DNA from 4 places in the Streptomyces sp. NPDC003248 genome. Region 1 is predicted to be linked to each of the others. Evidence: riboswitches for the same ligand, from Rfam matches in the RefSeq annotation. Region 1 holds a riboswitch; each other region holds the start of a gene.
What was found. A riboswitch is a leader RNA that binds a small molecule or an ion and turns the genes downstream of it on or off. The one in region 1 is predicted to bind cyclic di-AMP.

Region 1 (4,189 bases):
CCGAGGCCGGTGGACAGGCCCTTGCTCTTCAGGACCTTCTTCAGGGTGTGGTAGACCTCGGTGCCCCAGCGCAGGGCCTCGGAGAAGGACTCCGCGCCGATGGGGGCGATCATGAACTCCTGGATGTCCACGTTGGAGTCGGCGTGCGAGCCGCCGTTCAGGATGTTCATCATCGGCACCGGCAGCAGGTGCGCGTTCGGGCCGCCCAGGTAGCGGAACAGCGGCAGGTCGCTGGCCTCGGAGGCGGCGTGGGCGACGGCGAGGGAGACGCCGAGGATGGCGTTGGCGCCCAGGGAGCCCTTGTTGTCGGTGGCGTCCAGGTCGAACATCGCCTGGTCGATCAGGCGCTGCTCGGTGGCGTCGTAGCCGACCAGCTCCGGGCCGATCTGCTCGATGACGGCGAGGACGGCCTTCTCGACGCCCTTGCCCTGGTAGCGGTTCGGGTCACCGTCGCGGAGCTCGATGGCCTCGAAGGCGCCGGTGGAGGCGCCGGACGGGACGGCGGCACGACCCGTGCTGCCGTCGTCGAGGCCGACCTCGACCTCGACCGTGGGGTTGCCTCGGGAGTCCAGGATTTCCCGGGCTACGACGACGTCGATGGACGGCACGAGCATCTCCTTCGTGGGATGTGACGCTGGTTGTGCGGGGCACGTGGGCCGCGGGCGGCCCTTGTTGATCCCTTGATGTGGCCTTGCGACTAGAGCCTAACCGTCCCGGGGCCGCCGACAGCCGACCGACCGCCCCGTGGACAGGCTGACGGTACACATTGTTCCCGCCCGGAACAAAGAGGGTGACCAACAGGCGGATGGCGGGCGGGCAAAGAAATACCCCGCCCCGGCGCGTACGGGGGAACGCGCGCCGGGGCGGGGCGCCCGTGGGGACGGGGGGGACCCTCACGAGGTCTTCAGTGTGCGGACCACACCTGTGCGGGGGCTGTGGCCACCCTGGGAGCCAGGTGTCACTTCAGGTGCAGCTGCTGGCCAGGGTAGATGAGGTCGGCGTCGTCGACGATGTCCTTGTTGAGCTGGAACAGCTTCTCCCAGCCGCCCGCGACGTCCTGCTCCTGGGCGATGGAGCTGAGGGTGTCGCCGGTGACCACCTTGTACTCGCCGTCGCCCTTCTCGACCTTCTCGCCGGTCGGGGTGGTGACCGTCTTCTGGCTCTCGGCGGCCGGGCGCTCGGTGGAGCGGGAGGTGCTCTGCTGCTCGGTCGAACGGCTCGTGGTGCCGGAGTCCGCCGAGGAACCGGAGCCGGAGCCCGTGGAAGTACCGCTGGAGGAGCCGGCCGAGGAGTCGGAGGAGTCGGACGAGGAGGTGCCGCCGGTGTAGGCGGCGCCGGACAGGTCCTTGCCGCAGACCGGCCAGGCGCCCTTGCCCTGGCTCGCGAGGACCTTCTCGGCGATCTGGATCTGCTGGGACTTGGTGGCCTTGTCGGCGGTGGCGGCGTACTGCGTGCCGCCGTTCGCGGCCCAGGTGGAGGCGGAGAACTGGAGGCCGCCGTAGTAGCCGTTGCCGGTGTTGATGGACCAGTTGCCGCCGGACTCGCACTGGGCGACCGCGTCCCACTCGGAGGCGGTGGCGGCGGAGGCGTTGCCGGCCGCCATCAGCGGGGCGGCGACGGCGGCGCCGGTGACACCGGCGACGGCGATGGCGCGGGTGGCCTTGGACGGACGACGGTGCTTGCCCTTGCCGGAGAACAGCATGGATCGATCCCCTCACCGACGCCTGCGAGGTGAGCTGTCGGGTTCGGGCCGGTTGAGTTGCCCGGCCACGCCTCTTCTTCGGAAGGCGTGGCTTCACCCCTAGCCGCGTCCGTCAACCACCCGGTGCGGCACTTACCTTGGGTCCCCCGCTCCTGCCTGCGGCGCTTGACGCGACGACTGTTCCCGGGTGGCCGCTGGCAGGATTCGGCGTTGCGACGGCCGGGGCTCGGGTTGCCGAGCGGTCCTGACCGTAGGCAGGCGATCGGGGGAATTTCAAAGACGATCAGGGCTTCTGAGACTCATCCCACACTTTCGCCAAACCGGACATTCGGCGCGAAGCGTGACGTGAACTCCCCCCGTTTTCACGGCTTTTACGCCCTATTCGACGCCTGTCGCAAGCGTCTGACCGGGCACGATGTTGCCCGGGTCGGCGCCGATGACGTCCTTGTTCTCGGCGTAGAGCGCACGCCATCCGCCGTCGAGGCCAAGGGAGTCGGCGATGGTGACGAGGGAGTCGCCCGCCTGGACGGTGTAGGTGGCCGCCGTGCCGCTGAGGGTGTCGGCGGCATGCCGGCCGGAGGAGGCGGTGGTGGTGCCGTCGGCCGTCGTCTCCTCGGCGCTGCCGCCGCGGTGGCGGCCCGAGCCGGTGGACGCGGTGTCGTCGGACGCGGTGTCGTCGGACGCGGTGCCGCTGGACGTGGTGCCGCTGGACAGCGCGTCGGCCGAACCGGTGTCGATCAGGCTCCATGAGCCCACGTCCTGGGCCGGGTTGTCCGAGGCGTCCGCCTCCGGGGTCGCGGTGGACGAGCCGCCGCCCGCCGCGGAGCCGCTCGCACCGGAACCGGTGGACGTGTCGGACGTTGCGGACTTGTCCGACGCGGAGGAGGAAGAGGAAGAAGGGGACGATGCGGACGCTTCCGGAGAATCCGTGGCGGATCCGGTGGCCGCACCGGTGGAGTCCTCGCCGGAATCCGCGGAGGAGCCGGAGGAGTCGGAGGACTTGGAGGAGGAGCCGGAGGAATCCGACGAGTCGGACGACTCCTTGGACAGGTCGGACAGGCCGGACGTCACGGAGGAGTCGGACGAATCCTCGGCCACGCCGGTGTCCAGGTCCGCCGAGCCGGAGTCCGCGCTCAGACCGGACGTCAGCCCGCACGTGCCCCACGCGCCGACGCCCTGGTCCGCGAGGACCTTCTGGGCGACGGATATCTGCTGGTTGCGGCTGGCCAGGTCCGGGCGCGGGGCGTAGTCGAGCCCGCCGTACGCCTCCCAGTTCTCCTGGGTCAGGGACAGGCCGCCGTACTCGCCGCCGCCCTCGTTGGCGCTCCAGGAGCCCCCGGTCTCGCACTCCGCCACCGTGTCCCAGACCGTGTTGTCCGCGGCGCTCGCGCCGGTGGCGCCGAGCAGCGGGATGGCGATGGCCGAGCCGGTCACACCGGCCGCGACGAGGAGGGCCGGGGCCTGGCGGGGGCGACGATGACGACCGTTCCCGGTGAGCATGCGGGGGGCCTTTCTCGAGACAGCATTGACCCGCGCGACGGATGGTGCCGAGGCGCCGCGCTGACGAGTGAACGTATCGGCACACGATCACTTGTCACAAGTTAATGCCGCGCGGATCACGTGAAGATCACAGAGTCGAGAAGCCGACACCTCCGCTTCGCCGTTCCCTCACATGACGGTCGGTCAGCGGACGGCTGCGGGGTGTGGGGGGTGGTGGCCGGCGGGGCGTGCGTCGCTCACCGGGGCGTGGGGGGCGTGAACTCCACGGGGAGGGTGCGCAGTCCGCGCATGATGAGACCGCCGCGCCACCTCAGGTCGGCCGGGTCCGCCGCGAGGCGCAGGTCGGGCAGCCGGGTGAGGAGGGTGGCGAGCGCGGTCCGGCCCTCCAGCCGGGCGAGCGGGGCGCCCAGGCAGTAGTGGATGCCGTGGCCGTAGCCGAGGTGCTGGTTGTCGCGGCGGGAGAGGTCCAGGGTGTCGGGGTCGGTGAAGCGCTCCGGGTCGCGGTCGGCGGCCGCGAGGACGACGAGGACGGGGTCGCCGGGTGCGATGTCCTGGCCGCCGATGGTGAGCGGGTGGGTGGCGAAGCGCCAGGTGGCGAGCTCCACGGGACCGTCGAAGCGCAGGAGTTCCTCGATGCCGGTCTCCAGCAGGCCGGGGTCGCCGGCGGCCAGGGAGTCCTGGAGCCGCCGGCGCTGGCCGGGGTGGGTGAGCAGGGCGTAGGTGCCGTTGCCGATGAGGTTGACGGTGGTCTCGAAACCGGCGAACAGCAGGATGAAGGCCATGGCGGCGGCCTCGTTCTCGGTGAGGTGCTCACCGTGGTCGGAGGCGCGGATGAGGCCGGAGATGAGGTCCTCGCCGGGGGTCGGTTCGGCGGGGAGGGCCTCGCGCTTGCGGTGGATGAGTTCGGACAGGTAGCCGCGCATCTTCTTCACCGACCGTGCGACACCGCCGCGCGGTCCGCCGCCGTGCCGGATCATCATCCCGGCC
Region 2 (4,189 bases), on a different contig from region 1:
CCGGTCCCGGCGGCCGGTCCTGCGGTACTGCGCCGACTTCCACGCCATGAGCGTGCGCAGCGCGGCCGGGTCGCGCTCGTCGAACACGAACCGCAGCGGCCCGGCCTGGCGGCCCAGCCTGCGCTCCTTCGCGAGCGTCGTCTTCAGGAACTTAGGCGACTGCGCGCGCAGCACGGACTCGTAGGTCTCGTACCCCTTCTCCACGTCGATGACGTAGGAGGCGTACTCGGCGGCCACCTGCGGCAGGAACAGCCCCTGTTCCGCCTCCAGGTTGTCGAAGGCGAAGCTCGACAGGGAGCAGGCCCGCATCAGTTCGTCCGCGTTCAGCCCGAGGCCCGGGCTCAGCACGGCTCCCTGGGCGTCCGACACGCCGTACGCGAGGGCCTGGCCCCGGCCGAGCCGGCCCCGCTCGTGGGGCAGGAAACCGACCGGCTCACGCCCCTCGTACACCACCGCCACCCGCGCGCGGGGCCGCACCCGGCCCACGGCGTCGGTGAACTCCGGTTCCATGAACGGATTGCGCGGGACCGCGGACGCGGCGCGCAGCGCGCGCCACCGCTCCCGCTCCCCCTCGCCGAGCTCCTCGGGCCCGAGCACACGAACACGTCCACTGCTCAACCTGACCCCCCGATCAAGTCCCCCCTGGACCCTTGGACGGTACCGCTCCAGGTAGTTCGGGCGGTAGGCAGCGGAGCATGTTGTTGCCAATCGGTGCAGAGGCCTTTAACCGCCCTGTACCCGGCGTTGCGTGTGAAAGCCGTTTCCGGCCGCCTCTCCCCGTTGCGCCGCGGATCGGCCGGAAGGGACGGTGAGTTGGGGAGGGCGGGGATCCGTATTCTCTGATCATGGCCGCCCCCTTCGCAGATGCCGCGCGCTGCGCCGCGTACTCCCTCATCGCCACCGACCTGGACGGAACGCTGCTCCGCGGCGACGACACCTTCTCCGACCGGTCCCTCGACGCGCTCGCGCGGGTGGCGGCCGCCGGCGCCCGCCACCTGGTGGTGACGGGCCGCCCGGCACCCCGGGTCCGGCCGCTGCTGGCGAGCCTGCACAGCCGGGGACTCGCGGTGTGCGGCCAGGGTGCACAGGTGTACGACGCCGGCGCGGACCGCCTGCTGTGGTCGGTCACCCTGGACCGGGACCTGGCGGAGACCGCGCTCGGGAAGATCGAGGCCGAGGTCGGCGAGGTGTACGCGGCCGTCGACCAGGACGGCGTCGACGGGCTGACGCTCATCGAGCCGGGCTACCGGATGCCCCACCCGACCCTGCCGGCCCTGCGCGTCGGGTCGCGCGACGACCTGTGGTGCGAGCCCATCAGCAAGGTGCTGCTGCGCCACCCCGCCCTGTCCGACGACGAGTTGGCGGCGACGGCCCGCTCGGTGGTCGGTTCGCTCGCGACCGTCACCATGTCCGGGCCGGGCACGGTGGAGCTCCAGCCGTGCGGCATCACCAAGGCGACGGGGCTGGCGCTGGCCGCCGAACACCTCGGGCTGAGGCCCGAGGACACGCTGGCCTTCGGTGACATGCCCAACGACATCCCGATGTTCGACTGGGCGGCGCGCGGTGTCGCGATGGCCAACGCCCACCCCGAGCTGAAGGCGGTGGCCGACGAGGTGACGACGTCGAACGAGGACGACGGCGTGGCCGTCGTCCTCGAACGACTCTTCCCCTAGGGCGAGTCCCGCGGGGTGTGTCCCGCGGGAGCCGGCCTGTCCTGCGCCTCGGCGCAGGTCAGTACGCGCCGAACACGTTGTCGATGGAGCCGTAGCGCGCGGCCGCGTAGTTGCAGGCGGCGGTGATGTTGGCGACCGGGTCGTACGGGTCGTACGAGGTGCCGGGCACGTGGTACGCGGCGAAGGTCGGGTCGATGACCTGGAGCAGCCCCTTGGACGGGGTGCCCTTGGCCGCGTTGGAGTCCCAGAGGTTGATGGCCTTCGGGTTGCCCGACGACTCGCGGAGGATGTTGCGGTGGATGCCGTTGTACGTGCCGGGGATGCCGCGCTCGGCCATGATCGCGAGGGACTCGCGGATCCAGCCGTCGAGGTTGTCGGGGTACCCGGCGACCGTGGTGGCCGACGTCGTGGTGACCGACGTCGTGGTGGCGGCGGAGGCGCTCGTGGCGGCCATGAACGGAAGGGAGAGCACGGCGGCGCCGGTGCAGACGGCGGCGACGGTGCGGGCGAGGCGGGTGCGGCGGGGCTGGGCGGCAGCAGACATGGCGGAATTCCTCTCCGGCGCCTGCGGGGTGAGCTGTCGGGTTCGGGCGGGGAGGTGCCCGGCCGGCCGCCGTACGGGTACGGCGGCACGACTTCACCCCTAGCCGGGGCCGTTACGTGCGTGACGTACGGCCCGGCGTTCTACCTGGGTCCCCCGCTCCTGCCGTGCGTGAGTGTTCGTCGATGGGTGGTGAAGGGCGGCGGCAGGATTCGGCGTCCGCCCGACTTGTGGCGGGAACGTATGCGAGAGCACATGTCCGGAACAAGTGGCGGAATCACACCACACCCCTATTGACCATGATCCGCGCGGTATGGGGTGCTTGATCCTTTGCTGTCGTGAAACGTCAACTGGCTTGGCGCAAAGCGGAGTCACAGAGTTCGGTGCGGGGGGCGGGGTGGGGGTGGGGAGTGAGCCAACTCACCCGTCGGCGCAATAGGGGTTAAACGGACAATGAGCCCTAAGTCCCTTGGAATAGGGCGTGTTGTGGAGGGGCGGGAACTGCCCGGTCGCGGCCCGGCCTCTCCGTCAGGCTGACCGGCGCAGGCAGGGACGCCGGCGCCACCGGCAGCGGGGACGCCGGCCGCCGCCGAGGGCGCCCCTGACGGTCGTCGGCGTCGATCACGGGGTGCGCCTTCGTCCGGTCGGGTGAAGGCTCCCGGTCGGGTGAGGGCGGCCGGTCGGGTGCGGGCCGCAGAGGGCGAGCTGACCGCGGAGGGCGAGCTGACCGCGGAGGGCGAGCAGGCCCCGGGCCGACCGGGGGAGCGGGGGCCCGGGACGGCGTCGTCGCGCGGAGGGGGCCGGTCGGCGGATTCGACGTCCGCCTCCGCGCAGGACATGAATCACTGCTTCCCGGTCAGTCGATAAATGTCCGTTCGTATCGGCTGATCGGAAACATACCGGTCGTGATCGGAAGCCGCCCGGGCTCAACCGGGCTCCTCTCGTCGTCTCCCGGTCGAGCGACGTGGGGGGCCGGGGGACGTGGGGGCTTATCAGTGATCGAAACGTGACCGGATACGCTGACTCGAGTGATGGCAGCGACCTATCGACAAACCGTGTAACCGCCAGTAGACACCAGCAGACAGGAGACCCCTCGTGACCGTCGTCGGGCCGTTCGGGCTGAGCGTGCGGGACCAGGCTCTGGAAGCCGATGTCCAGGCCGGATTGACGGCTGTCGAGGAAGGCTTGCTCGAGGCCACCAAGAGCGAGGTTCCCTTCATCACGGGAGCCGCCCAGCACCTGGTACGGGCGGGCGGAAAGCGGTTCCGGCCCCTGCTCGTGATGCTCGCGGCGCAGTTCGGCGACCCGTACGCGCCGGGGATCGTGCCGTCGGCCGTGGTGGTGGAGCTCACCCACCTGGCCACGCTGTACCACGACGACGTGATGGACGAGGCGACCGTACGGCGCGGGGTGCCGAGCGCGAACACGCGCTGGGGGAACTCGGTCGCCGTCCTCACCGGGGACTTCCTCTTCGCCCGGGCCTCGCACATCCTCGCCGACCTCGGGCCCGAGGCGGTCCGGGTGCAGGCGGAGGCGTTCGAGCGGCTGGTCACCGGGCAGATCCTGGAGACGGCGGGGCCGACGGACGGGCGGGACCCGGTCGAGCACTACCTCGACGTGCTGGGCGGCAAGACCGGCTCGCTGGTGGCCGTCTCGTGCCGGTTCGGCGCGATGATGTCGGGCGCCGACGAGACGGTCGTGGACGTGCTGACGCAGTACGGCGAGCGGCTGGGAGTCGCCTTCCAGCTCGCGGACGACGTCCTGGACATCGCCTCGGACTCCCACGAGTCGGGCAAGACGCCGGGCACGGACCTGCGGGAAGGAATCCCGACGCTGCCCGTGCTGCGGCTGCGGGAGCGGGCGGAGCGCCTGGCGCTGCCCGAGGACGTGGCGCTCTGCGAGCTGTTGGACTCCGACCTGAGCGACGACGCACGGCACGCGGAGGCACTGGCCGCCCTGCGCGCCCACCCCGCGC
Region 3 (4,189 bases), on a different contig from region 1:
TGCTCTTCAACTCCTGGGAGGCCACCTTCTTCGACATCTCGGAGGAACAGCAGGCGACCCTCGCACGCCGCGCCGCGGCCATCGGCGTCGAGCTGTTCGTGGTCGACGACGGCTGGTTCGGGGCCCGCACCGGCGACCACGCGGGACTCGGCGACTGGCGCCCCAACCCCGACCGCTTCCCCAACGGCCTCAAGCCGCTCGCGGACCAGGTGCACGCGCTCGGGATGCAGTTCGGCATCTGGGTCGAGCCCGAAATGGTCAATCCGGACAGCGACCTCTACCGGGCGCACCCCGACTGGGTCCAGTTCCAGCCCGGACGGAAGCGGACGGAGTTCCGCAACCAGCTCGTCCTCAACCTCGCCCGCGAGGACGTCCAGGAGTACCTCTGGCAGCAGCTCGACACCCTCCTGTCCAGCGCGCCCATCGACTACGTCAAGTGGGACTTCAACCGCTGCTTCACCGACGCCGGCTGGCCGGACGACCCCTACCCGCAGCGGCTCTGGGTCGACCACGTGCGCGCCCTGTACGCGCTGTTCGACCGGTTGCGGGCGGCCCACCCGGGCGTCGCCTTCGAGTCCTGCTCCGGTGGCGGCGGGCGGATCGACCTCGGTGTCGCGGGCCGGACCGACCAGGTGTGGACGTCCGACAACACCGACCCGCTGGACCGGCTCGCCATCCAGCACGGCTTCAGCCAGGTGCACCCGGCGCGGATCATGGCCGCCTGGGTCACCGACAGCCCCAACACCCAGCTCAACGGCAGGGCCAGCTCGCTGCGCTTCCGGTTCGTCAGTGCCATGGCCGGTGTGCTCGGCGTCGGCGGGGACCTCTCCGAGTGGACCGAGGAGGAGCTCGCCGAGGCGCGCGGCTGGGTCGAGCTCTACAAGGAGATCCGGCCCCTCGTGCAGCACGGCGACCTGTACCGGCTGCGGCCCCCGGAGGGCGGTCTGAGCGCCGTGCAGTACGTGCGCGGGGACGAGAGCGTCGCCCTCGCCTGGCTCCAGGCGCAGCGCTACGGCGAGCCGGCACCGGCGCTGCGGCTGCGCGGCCTGGACCCGGCAGAGTCGTACGAATGCCTTGAAACGGGTGAAGTGCACCGCGGGGCGGTGCTGCTGCACCACGGGCTGCGCACCGGGCTGCGCGGCGACCTCGATGCGACGGTTATCCGACTGCGTCGCATCTGAGAGTTCTGTCCGGATTGGATTCCTTCATCACAACTCGCTTTGGAATAAAGGAGCCTGGAGGCGTGTCACGTGAGGAGCGTCATATCCGTGACCGTGCGTCGCCCGTCATGCTCACGTAATCAAGGCGTTTTTCATGGGCGTTCCGGGAAGTGCGGGCCTCGCGGTACACGGAAAGTGACGGGGGATTCTCACAGAGGATCAAGAGAAAGGCGTGAACAGCGCAACCGCTGCTTGTTCCTGTGCGTCCTGGTCGCTTACGTTCCACACCAATCCGGACGGACGCCCAATCCTGCCGCCGCCCGGAGCCCGCACACACTCACCCGTACGTGGCAGGAGCGGGGGACCCACAGGTAGAACCGCCTGTTCCGGTCTCCGGAACGGCTAGGGGTAAAGCCGTGCCTCGGCGCGGCCGGGCATCTCCAGCCCGCACCCGACAGCTCACCTCGCAGGCGCCGGAGAGGAATGCGACATGCCCGCGAAGGGTAAGCACCGCCGCCCGAAGACCCCGCGCTTCACCCGCTCCATCGCCGTCGCCGGAACGGGCGGCGCCGCGCTCGCCCTCCCGCTCATGGGTGCCGCCGGCGCCCATGCCGCGCCGGCCCAGTCGGCGGCCCGGTCGGTCTCCGCCGTCGCGGAGACGTCCGTCCAGGCCGCTCCGGCGGCGCAGCAGGCCGCCGCCGACGCGACGTCCGCCACCGAGACCCGGACCTACACCGTGGTGGCCGGCGACTACCTCTCGAAGATCGCGGAGGAGCAGAGCGTCAGCGGCGGCTGGCAGGAGCTGTACGAGGACAACCGTCAGGCCGTCGGCGCGGACCCGTCGCTGATCCACCCGGGCCTCAAGCTGTCGATCGGCGAGAAGGCGGCCACGACCGGCACCACCAAGTCGCCGTCCACGTCCTCCGGTTCCTCCTCCTCGTCGAAGTCGTCGCAGACCTCGAAGTCCTCGCAGACCTCGAAGTCCTCGAAGGCGTCGGAGTCCACGCAGTCCTCGACGTCGGCGAAGTCCTCCGGCTCCGCCGCCGGGTCGGCCACGCAGAGCGCCGGGAACACCACCGCCTCCAGCGGCTTCGTCCTCCCCGTGGCGAGCGCCGCCATCGGCACCCCGTACCGGATGTCCGGCAGCATGTGGTCCAGCGGCTACCACACCGGCGTCGACTTCGTCGTCTCGACCGGCACCTCCCTCAAGGCCGTCGGCGCGGGCACGGTCGTCTCCGCCGGCTGGGGCGGCGCCTACGGCAACCAGGTCGTCATCAAGCTCGCCGACGGCTACTACGCCCAGTACGCCCACCTGTCCTCGCTCTCCGTCTCGGCCGGCCAGACCGTCTCCGCGGGACAGCAGATCGGCCTGTCCGGCGCGACCGGCAACGTGACCGGCCCCCACCTGCACTTCGAGATCCGCACCACGCCGAACTACGGCTCGGACATCGACCCGGTCGCCTACCTCCGCTCGCACGGGGTCTCCGTCGGCTGACCCCGCGCGGCCACCCGCCCGGCACGCCACCGCAGGCCGGACCCGTTCACCGGGTCCGGCCTGCGGTGTCTTTGCACGTTCGTGATCACTGTGTTGCGGTCGTATGGCAGGTCCCGCCGGACCGTCGACAGCGCGGGCGGAGGGGGGACACAGTGATCTCCGGCAAGGAACAACCGCTTTCCCCGCCCCCCGCATGTCCGATTCCTCGAACATCGTTCGGCTGCGTGGACGGCGACCGGGCCATCGCGAGGTGGCCGACCCCACGACCACGCTCATCGTGAAGGACCACAAGTGAACCCCACCCGACGCCGAAGAACCGTCGCCGTCACCGCCGCCGCCCTGCTGGCCGGACTCTTCTCCGCGCCCACCGGCCAGGCCGCCGAGCAGCCGCGCCGGATCGTCGAGAACCTCGACCGCGGCCTGGTCGCCGTACCGTCCGGCGAGGGCACCTTCCTCAGCTGGCGCCTGCTCGGCACCGAGTACGCCCGGTACGGCGACGCGATCGCCTTCAACGTGTACAAGAACGGCCGCCGGCTGAACCGCGAGCCGATCAGGAAGTCGACGACCTACCAGGACGACTCCCGGGGCACGGGGACGTACACCGTGCGCGCGGTGGTCGACGGACACGAGCAGCGGCCGAGTTCCGCCGCCCTCGACTTCGCCGACGGGTACGCCGAGATCCCGCTCGCCGCGGCCGACGGCTACACCGTCCAGCACGCCTGGCCCGGCGACCTCGACGGCGACGGACGCTACGAGCTCGTCGTCAGCCGGCTCTCCCAGACCCGGGACAGGTCCGACCTGCTGGAGGCCTACACCCTCTCCGGCGAGCGGCTCTGGCGGGTCGACCTCGGCCCCGGCTCCTACACCCAGGCCGGCGGGAACGGCGCCAACGACCCCGCGCCCGCCGCCGTCAGCGGCTCCACCGCGATCGGCGGCTACCGCAACGACGACAACGTCACCGTGTACGACCTCGACAGCGACGGCAAGGCCGAGGTACTGGTGCACACCGCCGACGGCACCACCTTCGCGGACGGCGCACAGGTCACCGCCGCCTCGCCCGCGAACCAGTTCGTCTCGGTGATCGACGGCGCGACCGGCACCGAGCGCACCCGGCAGCCCGTCCCCGACGACTTCGTCGCCGACGGCCCCTCCGGCGGCCACTTCGGCATCGCCTACCTGGACGGCGTCCACCCGAGCCTGGTCACCAAGCTGGTCACCCGCGTCGGCGCCAAGCGCGGCGCCTTCCGGATCCTCTTCCAGACCTGGGACTTCGACGGCACGGACCTGACCCGCCGTTGGAAGTACGTCGTCCCCTCCGACAGCGGCGCGACCAGCTTCCACCAGATCCGCACCGTCGACGTCGACAGGGACGGCCGGGACGAGATCGCCGACGGCAACTACGTCGTCAACAGCGACGGCACCCTGCGCTACGTCGTCGACGGCGCCGGCCACGGCGACCGCTTCCACATCGCCGATCTCGACCCCGGCCGCCCCGGCCTGGAGGGCTTCGCCATCCAGCAGGCGGAACTGGGCG
Region 4 (4,189 bases), on a different contig from region 1:
AGGCCCAGCTGGAGCGCGAGTGGCTGGACCGTCTCGGCACGGTCGCCGGCCGCGCCGACGAACTGTGCCGGTTCGCCGTGCTCTTCGGTGATCCGCAGCTCGCCCTGACCGCCGTCCAGCGCGTGCTGGACGTCACGGCGGAGGAGGTGCGGGAGGTCGCCGAGGCCCGCCTGCGCCCCGACAACCGGGCCGTGCTGGTCTACGAGCCCGTCGAGGGCGCTGAAGAAGGCGCCGAGGGCGCCGAGGGCAACGACACTGCCGACGACACCGCCGACGCGGACGAGAACGAGGAGGCGGCCAAGTGACCGAGCTCGCCACGATGGACTTCCACCCCCAGCCGCAGGCGGGCGACGCCAGGCCGTGGGCGTTCCCGGCCCCCGCGCGCGGGGCGCTCGACAACGGCCTGACCGTCCTGCACTGCCACCGCCCGGGGCAGCAGGTGGTCGCCGTCGAGATCATCCTCGACGCGCCCCTGGACGCCGAGCCGGCCGGTCTCGACGGTGTCGCCACGATCATGGCGCGGGCCTTCTCGGAGGGCACCGACAAGCACTCCGCCGAGGAGTTCGCCGCCGAGCTGGAGCGCTGCGGCGCCACCCTCGACGCGCACGCCGACCACCCCGGCGTCCGGCTGAGCCTGGAGGTCCCGGCCTCCCGCCTGGCCAAGGCCCTCGGCCTGATCGCCGACGCCCTGCGGGCGCCCGCGTTCGCCGACAGCGAGGTCGAGCGTCTGGTGCGCAACCGCCTCGACGAGATCCCGCACGAGCTGGCCAACCCCTCCCGGCGCGCCGCCAAGGAGCTCTCCAAGGAGCTCTTCCCGGCCGCCACGCGCATGTCGCGGCCGCGCCAGGGCACCGCCGACACGGTCGAGAAGATCGACTCCGGGGCCGTCCGGTCCTTCTACGAGAAGCACGTCCGCCCCGCCACGGCCACCGCGGTGGTCGTCGGCGATCTGACGGGCATCGACCTCGACGCGCTCCTCGGGGACACCCTGGGCGCCTGGACGGGCTCCTCGGCCCAGCCGCGGCCGGTGCCGCCGGTGACCGCCGACGACACCGGCCGGGTCGTCATCGTGGACCGCCCCGGCGCCGTCCAGACGCAGCTGCTGATCGGCCGCGTCGGTCCCGACCGGCACGCGCGCGTGTGGCCCGCGCAGGTGCTCGGCACGTACTGCCTCGGCGGCACCCTCACCTCCCGTCTGGACCGCGTCCTGCGCGAGGAGAAGGGCTACACCTACGGCGTGCGCTCCTTCGGCCAGGTGCTGCGCTCCGCGCCGGACGGCACGGGCGCCGCGATGCTCGCCATCAGCGGCTCCGTGGACACCCCCAACACGGGCCCCGCGCTGGAGGACCTCTGGAAGGTGCTGCGCACCCTCGCCGCCGAGGGGCTCACCGACGCCGAGCGGGACGTCGCCGTGCAGAACCTGGTCGGTGTCGCGCCGCTGAAGTACGAGACCGCCGCGGCCGTGGCCGGCACCCTGGCCGACCAGGTCGAGCAGCACCTGCCCGACGACTACCAGGCGACGCTGTATCAGCAGCTCGCCGCGACCGGCACCGTGGAGGCCACCGCGGCGGTCGTCAGCGCCTTCCCGGTGGACCGCCTGGTGACCGTGCTCGTCGGTGACGCCGGCCGGATCAAGGACGCGGTCGAGGCCCTGGGCATCGGTGAGGTGAAGGTCGTTCCGGCCGAGTAGCGGCGGGGGTCCTCCCCACGGCGAGGCGCGCGCCCCGAGGTGACAGGGGTGCGCGCGGGGCCCTGGCGACCGGCCGGTCGCCAGGGCCCTTCGATGTCCGAAAGGGATGTCCGAATTGAGGGAGAGGCTGCCTGTCTGCCCTGTGGCATGCGCTACAAAAACCGGGGGGCGTTTGGGGATTGATCGCGGGCGCGTCTAGGTTCGTCCGGGCTGTTCGTCGGGCAGTGCGCCGCATCCGCGGCACCGGACAGCCATCGCCGAGTCCCCGTACGGCGCGAGCCAGGGGAGCCGGGGACCCAACGATGAAGTCCCTGGGGTGAATCGGACGCCCGCGCGTGTCGCGAGGGGGTCCGTAGGAGACCTTCCTGCTCCGAACCCGTCAGCTAACCCGGTAGGCGAGAGGGAAGGAAAGGACCGCTCAACTTCATGGCGTTCACCTGCGCCACCGGGAAGCACCGTCGTCCCGGCCGGATGAAGCGCACCTCCGCCCGCGCGGCGGGCATCGCGGCGCTCACCACCACCGGCGTCATCGGCACCGCCGCCTCCGGTCCCGCCCTCGCCGCGGAGCCCTCCGCCGAGCAGACCGGGCTCATCCCCGTCGTCGCCATCGGTGACACGGTCGCCGAGCGGATCGACGAGCAGGCCACCGCGCAGAAGCAGGCCGCGCAGGCGGAGGCCGCGCGCAAGGAGGCCGCCGCCGAGGCCGCCGAGAGGGTCAAGGAGGAGCGCGAGGCACGTGCCCGCGCCGCCCGTGAGGCCGAGCGCAAGCGCCTCAACGCCTTCGTGGCGCCGATCACCGGCTCCTACGTCTCCACCGCCTACCGGGCGAGCAGCTCCCTGTGGTCGTCCGGGAGCCACACCGGCATCGACTTCCACGCCTCGACCGGCACGGCCGTGCACGCGGTCGGGGCCGGCACCGTCGTCGAGGCCGGCTGGGGCGGTGCCTACGGCAACCAGGTCGTGCTCCGGATGAGCGACGGCACGTACACCCAGTACGGTCACCTGTCGTCGATCAGCGTCTCGGTGGGCCAGAAGGTCACCGCCGGCCAGCGGATAGCCCTCTCCGGCGCGACCGGCAACGTCACCGGCCCGCACCTGCACTTCGAGGCCCGCACGAGCGCCGAGTACGGCTCGGACATCGACCCGGTCGCCTACCTCCGCAAGCACGGCGTGAGCCTCTGACGACGTCCGGGCCGACCCCTGATCGACGTCCGGGGTGCCCTCTGAACGACGTCCGGGGCGACCCTTGATCGACGTCCGGGGTGCCCTCTGAACGACGTCCGGGGCGCCCCCTGAACCACGTCCGGGGCCCAGCCTCCGGCGACACCCCGGTGACGCATGCGAACCGCCGGCACCACCCGGCGACGCGTCCCCGTCTGTGACGGCACCCGGCGACACATCCTCCCGCCCCGGCCCCCGCGGCCGGGGCTTTCGCCGTTTTTCTGCGCCTCGCTGTCCAAAAAATATCCCTGGATTCCGGCCCGCCGTCGGAATGTGCGGTTCACTGCAATAGAGTCACTGAACACACGTCATTCGTCGACGTTTCACGGGGATTAAGGCGGAGGTCGGTCATGCGTATTCCGGCGCACTCGGTGTGCACGGCCATCCGGGACGACATCGTCGCGGGTGTCTACGAGCGCGGCAGCCGCCTCACCGAGGAACTCCTCGCCCGCCGCTACGGAGTCTCCCGCGTCCCCGTCCGGGAGGCGCTGCGCACGCTGGAGGCGGAGGGGTTCGTCGTCACGCGGCGGCACGCGGGCGCGTGCGTCGCCGAACCGACCGAGCAGGAGGCCGCCGACCTGCTGGAGATGCGCATGCTCCTGGAGCCGCTCGGCGCCTCCCGGGCCGCCCAGCGACGCACCGAGGCACACCTCAAGGTGCTGCGCGGCCTCGTCCGGCTGGGCCAGGAGCGCGCCAGGAGGGGCAGCAGCGAGGATCTGCGCTCCCTGGGCGGCTGGTTCCACGAGACGCTCGCCCAGGCCTCCGGCAGCCATGCCCTGACCTCGACGCTCACCCAGCTCCGGCACAAGATCGCCTGGATGTACGCGGTGGAGGCGCCGGCCAACCCGGTGGAGTCCTGGGCGGAGCACGGCGCGATCGTGGACGCGGTGGCGCGCGGGGACGGCGATCGCGCGCGGTCGCTCACGGCGCTCCACACCGAGCGCTCCTCCACCGCGCACCGGCTGCGCTTCGCGGGCGGAGAACGCCAGGACCGTGTGAGGACTTCGCAACACGTCGTAAACATGTCGGGCCCGCGTCATTAACACGAGAGCCGTATACAAAGAAGGGATATTCGGCGGAGGCGTATTTCCGCTGCCCATTTCCCGGCGCGCCCGGAATTTCCGACGGCGCGTCGTTCGTATGCTCGCACGCTGGGGTCGGCATGCTTCCGGCAATTTCCCCCGGCAGGCCTCCCCGAATCCCCGGGCAGCCCAAGCGGACCCGCGCAAGCCTCCGAATCCCCCGGCAGGCCCCCGCATTCCCGGTAGCCCTCCGCTT

Region 2: linked by a shared signal. The riboswitch ahead of ACZ3KJ_RS11115 (transglycosylase SLT domain-containing protein) and the one ahead of ACZ3KJ_RS16495 (transglycosylase family protein) in region 1 are both predicted to bind cyclic di-AMP.
Region 3: linked by a shared signal. The riboswitch ahead of ACZ3KJ_RS31840 (M23 family metallopeptidase) and the one ahead of ACZ3KJ_RS16495 (transglycosylase family protein) in region 1 are both predicted to bind cyclic di-AMP.
Region 4: linked by a shared signal. The riboswitch ahead of ACZ3KJ_RS22710 (M23 family metallopeptidase) and the one ahead of ACZ3KJ_RS16495 (transglycosylase family protein) in region 1 are both predicted to bind cyclic di-AMP.

Annotation. Positions count from the first base shown of each region.
Region 1 covers NZ_JBVHDT010000006.1:85,158-89,346, forward strand. Annotated here, with positions in the region: gene eno (phosphopyruvate hydratase) at 1-608, opposite strand, end outside; gene ACZ3KJ_RS16495 (transglycosylase family protein) at 959-1,702, opposite strand; cyclic di-AMP (ydaO/yuaA leader) riboswitch at 1,707-1,876, opposite strand; gene ACZ3KJ_RS16500 (transglycosylase family protein) at 2,081-3,202, opposite strand; gene ACZ3KJ_RS16505 (cytochrome P450 family protein) at 3,439-4,189, opposite strand, start outside.
Region 2 covers NZ_JBVHDT010000003.1:501,393-505,581, reverse strand. Annotated here, with positions in the region: gene ACZ3KJ_RS11125 (GNAT family N-acetyltransferase) at 1-597, opposite strand, end outside; gene ACZ3KJ_RS11120 (HAD family hydrolase) at 846-1,673, shown strand; gene ACZ3KJ_RS11115 (transglycosylase SLT domain-containing protein) at 1,732-2,217, opposite strand; cyclic di-AMP (ydaO/yuaA leader) riboswitch at 2,223-2,402, opposite strand; gene ACZ3KJ_RS11110 (polyprenyl synthetase family protein) at 3,310-4,189, shown strand, end outside.
Region 3 covers NZ_JBVHDT010000019.1:137,295-141,483, reverse strand. Annotated here, with positions in the region: gene ACZ3KJ_RS31845 (alpha-galactosidase) at 1-1,181, shown strand, start outside; cyclic di-AMP (ydaO/yuaA leader) riboswitch at 1,489-1,646, shown strand; gene ACZ3KJ_RS31840 (M23 family metallopeptidase) at 1,651-2,655, shown strand; gene ACZ3KJ_RS31835 (rhamnogalacturonan lyase family protein) at 2,947-4,189, shown strand, end outside.
Region 4 covers NZ_JBVHDT010000009.1:307,091-311,279, reverse strand. Annotated here, with positions in the region: gene ACZ3KJ_RS22720 (M16 family metallopeptidase) at 1-305, shown strand, start outside; gene ACZ3KJ_RS22715 (M16 family metallopeptidase) at 302-1,690, shown strand; cyclic di-AMP (ydaO/yuaA leader) riboswitch at 1,936-2,103, shown strand; gene ACZ3KJ_RS22710 (M23 family metallopeptidase) at 2,117-2,872, shown strand; gene ACZ3KJ_RS22705 (GntR family transcriptional regulator) at 3,262-3,954, shown strand.